2 linked regions of the Novipirellula caenicola genome follow. Each later gene encodes a partner of the first gene's protein in a complex. Links are inferred from orthologs where the notes say so. Each region holds a gene or a part of one and is shown on either strand. Other genes may lie near its edges.

Evidence for each region.
Region 2: the proteins of fliG (region 1) and fliM are in contact, whole or in part, in a crystal structure (PDB 4QRM), measured with the Thermotoga maritima proteins. The link is inferred for Novipirellula caenicola from one-to-one orthologs. Residues at the interface, in WP_004082903.1 of Thermotoga maritima: Phe122, Ser125, Glu126, His127, Pro128, Gln129, Thr130, Val133, Glu157, Arg161, Leu164, Leu165, Arg167, Ser169, Glu171, Val172, Glu175, Ile176, Asn179, Lys182; in WP_004081085.1 of Thermotoga maritima: Tyr124, Leu127, Asp128, Ile130, Met131, Gly132, Gly133, Pro134, Glu136, Pro139, Arg141, Thr144, Glu145, Ile146, Glu147, Ser149, Ile150, Lys153.

Annotation. Positions count from the first base shown.
Region 1 is NZ_BAABRO010000001.1:247,553-250,633, reverse strand. What follows is about bases 1-2,753. They hold fliG (flagellar motor switch protein FliG), read right to left. Parts: upstream 2,011-2,753; coding sequence 991-2,010; downstream 1-990. Other genes in these bases: ABEA92_RS00895 (hypothetical protein), read left to right, coding at 2,536-2,694; ABEA92_RS00905 (lactate/malate dehydrogenase family protein), read left to right, coding at 1-809. Also shown: ABEA92_RS00890 (DUF1559 family PulG-like putative transporter), read left to right, coding at 2,771-3,081. UniProt on the Bacillus subtilis protein: One of the proteins that forms a switch complex that is proposed to be located at the base of the basal body.
Region 2 is NZ_BAABRO010000001.1:674,503-677,708, reverse strand. Bases 277-3,154 are described here. They hold fliM (flagellar motor switch protein FliM), read right to left. Parts: upstream 2,326-3,154; coding sequence 1,228-2,325; downstream 277-1,227. Other genes in these bases: ABEA92_RS02365 (glutamate-5-semialdehyde dehydrogenase), read right to left, coding at 2,383-3,154; ABEA92_RS02375 (hypothetical protein), read right to left, coding at 277-829. Also shown: more of ABEA92_RS02375, read right to left, coding at 1-276; more of ABEA92_RS02365, read right to left, coding at 3,155-3,206. UniProt on the Bacillus subtilis protein: One of the proteins that forms a switch complex that is proposed to be located at the base of the basal body.

The sequences.
Region 1 (3,081 bases):
CGCTTGACCTGCAGCACGGCAGCCCAAGTGTGGCCGACCAACGCATCGTCGGCGGCGGTTACGAGCACATTGCCGACAGCGACGTGATTTGCATCACGGCTGGACTTCGCCGCAAGCCCGACGAATCGCGATTGGACCTGATCAATCGCAACACCGACCTGTTCGTTCAGATCGTCCGCGACGTCAAAGCGGCTGGCCCCAAATCCTCGGCGATTGTGTTGGTGGTCAGTAACCCTGTGGACGTGTTGACGTACGTTGCCGCCCAGATGCTTGATTTGCCCGCCAGTCAGGTGATCGGATTGGGAACACAATTGGACACGATCCGCTTCTGTTCGTTGATCGCCGCCCAGCTAAACGCACCGCCCACACAGACCAAGGCGTTGATCTTGGGCGAACACGGCGATTCGATGGTGCCGATTTGGAGCAGCGCCGCAGTCGGTGGTTTGCCGTTGGACAAATTCCCTGGCTGGAACGCCACGATGGCCAACGATCTATTCACGCGTACCCGTGGCAGTGGCGCCGAAGTGATCAAACGCAAAGGCGGTGCCGGCTTCGCAGTTGGCATTGCAATTCGCGATGTGTTTGATGCGATCGCACTGGATCGCCGCTGCATTTTGCCGGTCAGCTCGGTCCAACGAGGATGCTACGGAATCCGCGATGTGGCATTATCGGTGCCCACCGTGGTCGGTCGGACCGGTGTAATCAATCAATTGGAAATCGATCTATGGCCGAAAGAGGTCCAAGGAATCCGGGCTAGTGGCGGTGCGTTGAAGAAAACGCTTGATATTGTTTTGCCGCGTATCGCGTAATTTAGAACGAGTAGGTAGTCTGTAATGGCTGCTTGGTCATTATCCGAGGCAGCAATGCCTCGCGAGGGGGTTGACAGGTAGTTGAGGATCGCAATTTAACGGCTGCGTGAACTTGTCTCCTGTCACTCCTTCCCGCGGCATTGCTGCACAGTGATTCCGATTGCGCGCGAATGCGAGGCAATTAGTTCACATACTCTTCTTCTTCCTCGCCGGTCGGACGCGAGATTTCGCCGGTGTCTTCGAGATGGCGAACGATGTCGACAATCTTTTGTTGCACCGCTTCGACCTCGCTGATGCGGACGCTGCCGAGATACTCCATCTCTTCGCGAAGATTTTCGGCGGCTCGCGTGCTCATGTTCTTCATCACTTTGTTCTGAAGCACTTGGCTGGCCCCTTTTAGCGACATCGCCCACTGCGACGTTTCCACGTTCTTCAGTAGCGCTTGGATATCGCGATCGCCAAGTTTCGAGATGTCTTCAAACACAAACATCAACCGGCGAATCTCGTCGGACAACTCGGGATCATCACGCCCGAGTGATTCCATGATGTTCCGTTCGACACTGCGTTCGGCCACGTTCAGGATCTCTGCCACGCTGGCCACGCCGCCGGTGTTACTGTGCGATTGGTTGACCATGCTGCTAAGCCGCATTTCCAGACCATACTCCAATTCGGCAACCGCATCGGGGCTGGTGCGACCCATCGTGGCAATTCGCCGAATCACCTCGAGCTGTTTCTCGGGATCGAGTCCCGACATCACTTCGGACGCATAATTTGACGGGACATGGCTGAGCAACAACGCGATGGTTTGCGGATGCTCGTCGCCGATGAACTGCAGCAGCGTTTGGGCATCGACCTTCTTGATAAAGCCGAACGGCATCGACTCGATCGTCTGTTGCAGATTGCCCAGCAATTCACCTGCGTCGCGGCCGAGCGCTTCTTTGATCAGCTCCTTGGCTCGCTCGAGTCCCCCGGGACTAGCGTAGATCGAACTCGCTTTGCTGGTGAGAAACTCAGCGATCACGACTTCCTGCTCGTCACCTCCAAACGAATCGGTTTGGGCGATCATGATGCTGATCGCTTCGATCGCACGCGGCGGCAATTGCGAAAGGACCCGCGCAGCCGTCTTGGTCGGCATCGAGCTTAGCAGCACCGCGGCTTTTTTTAATCCTGCCTCGTTGAACATTGACGAGGGTGAGGACATCGTTTTGCTTTTGGTCGTGGTTTCGGTCATCGCAGAGAGCCTTCCTTTATCGAAAGGTTATCGGCGGATCTGCGGGGGCACTGGTGTGGCCACGCCACTTTGCTTGTTGTGCCGAATTTGTCGGACGTGCGAGGTTGGTGATCCACTTGCGACTTCGCAGACGCCTCCGTCGAAGGCCGTGCCAGGCGATTCCAAGATCAAACGTCGAAAAAGATACTAAGTGTCTAGTTCAATTTGACACGGTGAAGCCACGTCGACGAGGCATTTCGAGGCGTCAAACGGCTGAGGCGACCCCTTTTTGGGGTTACAGAACGTTCCTGAGGTCACTTGCTTTCGGATACGCCCTCATTTTGCGATTGTCGAGTTCGATTAATAGCAATCTGGCGGAAATTCTATATTTTTTCTGATTGCTGCTAAATAAGATTCTGCCACGAAACCAACTGACCCTTTTCTTGTTTCATCAAGCGTCAGACGAAGGTTTCGCTTCCCCACCTGCCCTCCCCCTTTCCACTCTGTAAGCGGTCCATGAATCACTTGAAAGTCTCTCTGTTTGTTGTTGCTGCTGTGTTGTGTGTTGTGCCGATGGTCGGTTGTGCTGAAAAGACCGGTACGACGGTGATTGATCAGCCTGATCTCACTCCGGAGGAACGTGCCTCGATCGACGCACTTGAAGCAAGTTACTAAGCCGTCACTGGCCGTTTCGACCTCTCCGTTTCTGTTTTTCACTTATTTATTTACAGTCTGTTTCAAAGGAACTTGAATGAAAAAAACTTCCCTTCGTCCAATGGGTTTCACCTTGGTCGAACTTCTTGTGGTGATCGCAATCATTGGTGTACTGGTTGGATTGCTTTTGCCCGCAGTCCAAGCCGCTCGTGAAGCCGCCCGCCGCATGAGCTGCAGCAACAATTTCAAGCAAATCGGCTTGGGGCTTCACAACTATCATGCAGCGTACAACCAGTTGCCAGTCCACGGCGGTGGAACAAACGACCGAGGTTCGACCAATTCGGACCGCAACGCTTTGAGCGCTCTAATTCCGTTACTTCCTTTCGTTGAGCAACAAGCACTGTGGGA
Region 2 (3,206 bases), 430 kb from region 1 along the record:
CCATTGCATCTTTGTAGGTTTGTTTGAGCCGGTCATCGAAAGTGGGGTCAACATTAAGCATTCCTCGCAGATGGATACAATGGGCCAGTTCGTGGATCAAAATGCTTTCCGCGGCATACGGGTCGCCCGGGTAGGCCAATAAGTTCTCTTCGCCGACCGAGCAAAAGGGATCGGTTTCGCTTCCGCCAGTGCCCCGGGCGCGAGCGTCCCAGTAGTCCTTGCCATCGAGTTGCGAAAAATCGGCGGGAGCCTTGCGAGCGAAATGAGCGAACTCTGGTAGATCGGTGGTAAATTCATTGTGAGCCATGATGCATAACCGAGCGCCGCTATCGGTCATCGCCTTCAACACGTCCTCGCGATTGCCAAGCATCTTTTCGATCAGATACTTCGCTTCTTTGAGGGCATATGGATTGACCGTTGCCGAGGCCACGATCGGAAAACCATGGGCCTTGATTGATTGCGAGTAAAACGATGGAACTCCGTCTTGACCGTTCGAATCGAAACGAATCCCTTGCACCCGAGTTTTACTGGTGACCGTTTGCTCGTGTTTGTCTTGGCGACCGACGATTGCAAACTGGTGGCCAAGCGTGGTGGTGATGACGGTATCGTCGCCAGGTTCCAAGGTTCCGTTGGGAACGCGTTTGCCTTCGGGGGCAAGCCAAAAGATGTCGACCGTTTGGTCGCTGGCATTGATGATTTGAAGCTTTGGACGTTGGCGTTCTGCAGTGGTTTGATTCTTCGCTTGCACCGAGAGGGGTGTCAGGGTGGCCAACATCGAGATGGCCAGTAGAGAGGGCAAGCGTAGGCAATGACCAATGGAGTGATACATGGATTTCGATCCGAGAGGGGGCCGCAAGCAGCCAGGAGCAATGGTTTTTCGACTGCATGATTATAGTCAGCAGGTAGTCGTCCATTGCAGAGCAAGCGAGTGGATCAGCGGCTATCGGTTATTCGATGCGCATTCACTCGGGCTAGCGTTATTTACTTTGCCCACCTCGTGCTTGCTGCGGCAATTTTTCAAGGAATTCGCGACGGCGATCGGCAACCATTGCGGTCTAGAAGATTCGATTTCACCACCGATTACGCCGCCGGACAAAAGGGTGAGAATGAGGGGCAGGGTGGGAATGGGGGGCAGGGTAGGAATGGGGATCGATGAATCCGATTGCACGCACCGCGATTCGCTGAACTCGCGAACCGTACCGCGAGTGTAAACGCGTCCCCCCTCGGCTACTCGGGTTCTTCTTCGGGCGGGATGCGTTTGGATTCGAGGATCGATTCGATGCGGACTGCTTTTTTGCCTTTGAACGCACCGGCGCGGGCGTTGAATTTGGGGACGTCTTGGATCGACAGCTCCAGTGGCGAGTTGACTTCCTTCTCGGTCGTGATCACGTCGCCGACCGACAGTTCCAATAAATCTCCGGTGCGGATTTTAGACCTCGCCAAGGTGACGACAACATCCACCGGAGCCGTTTCGATGCTGGTGGAAATCCGTTCGCGTGATTTTTCCGTTGGCTTTCCTTTGCCGTAACCGACCCAGCCATTACGCGACAATTGGGAGTTGAAACCTTCGATCGTGTTGAACGGGATACACAGATTCATCATGCCCCGGTTCTTGCCCAGCATGACTTCGAATCCGACCAAGATGATGACTTCGTTCGGTGGAACGATTTGCACCAGCTGGGGATTGCTCTCCATCCGGTCGATGTCGAATTCGAGTTCGACGATGTTTTCCCATGTGACTTTGAGTTGTTCGAGAAACAGGTCGACGATGCGGCGAATCAGTCGTGTTTCGATTTCGGTCAGCGGTCGCCGAATCGCCTCACCTGGCTTGGGATCGCCGCCGAGCATGCGGTCGATCACGGCGTAGGAAAGCGTCGGAGCGACGTCAAGGATCCAGTGGCCTTCGAGCGGGCTTGGTTTCAGCACGCTAAAGCAGCTGGGGTTGTCCAGGCTGAAGACGAACTCGCTGTAGGTCAGCTGGTCGACGCTTAGCAGTTTGACTTCGGTCATGGTCCGCAACAAACCGGACATCGACGCGCCATAGTTTCGGGCCAGCGTTTCGTGCAGCGAATGCATCGCCCGCATTTGGTCCTTGCCAACGCGTTCAGGACGTTTGAAGTCGTACGAGGTGACTCGCGTGCCCTCGGGCAGCAGTCCCGACACTTTCTGATGGGCCGTTTTCCCACGCGGTGGTACGGCCGATGTCTCGTTCTGCTTTGCTTCGGCGGCATCGGAATCGGTCGCATCCCGCGCCGGTCCATCGACTGTTTCCATCGCTTTGAGCAAGCTTTCGACTTGGTTCTGGCTGAGCGATTCGTCTGACATATCCCTTGTCCTTGTTGGTTGCGATCTTCGCTTCGGTGGCAAACCCGATTCGTCGCACTAAGTTCGCACGTGGCCGTCGCCGCGGACGATGTATTTATAGGTGGTCAATTCGCGAAGACCACAAGGGCCACGCGCGTGAAATTTATCAGTCGAGATGCCAATCTCGGCGCCCAACCCGAACACGCTGCCGTCGTTAAATCGAGTGCTGGCGTTGACCATCACCGCCGCGCTGTCGACCAGTGTGGTAAAGGTTTCGGCGGCACGCAGATCGCCGGTCACGATCGCATCGGTGTGATGGGAACCGTAGCGATTGATATGGGCGGCGGCGTCCTCGATCGATCCGACGACCGCGACACTGATCGTGGGTCCTAGATATTCAGTCGACCAATCTTCGTCGGTCGCTGGCAACGCATTGTCGATCCAGGTAATCGCGCGTTCATCGGCGCGAATTTCGACACCTCGCTCGGTCAATCGTTTGGCGATGGCGGGAAGCGCGTCGGCCGCGATTTTCTCGTGCACCAACAGCGATTCACAGGCATTGCACACGCCCATTCGCTGGCATTTGGCGTTTTCGATGATGTTGACCGCCATCTCGATATCCGCATCTTGGTCGACATAGACGTGGCAATTGCCGTCAAAGTGTTTGATGACCGGCATCGTCGCTTCGGCGGCAACGCGGCGAATCAATCCTTCACCGCCACGAGGGATCGTCACATCAATCAACTCGCCAAGCGACAAGAATTCGCCGACGGCTTGTCGGTCGGTGGTCGAGACCAATTGAACGGCGTCCTTGGGGACCCCGCATGCTTCGGCCGATTCGCCTAACACTTTGACGATCGCTTTGCTGCTGTGGATCGCCTCTTTCCCACCACGCAAGATGA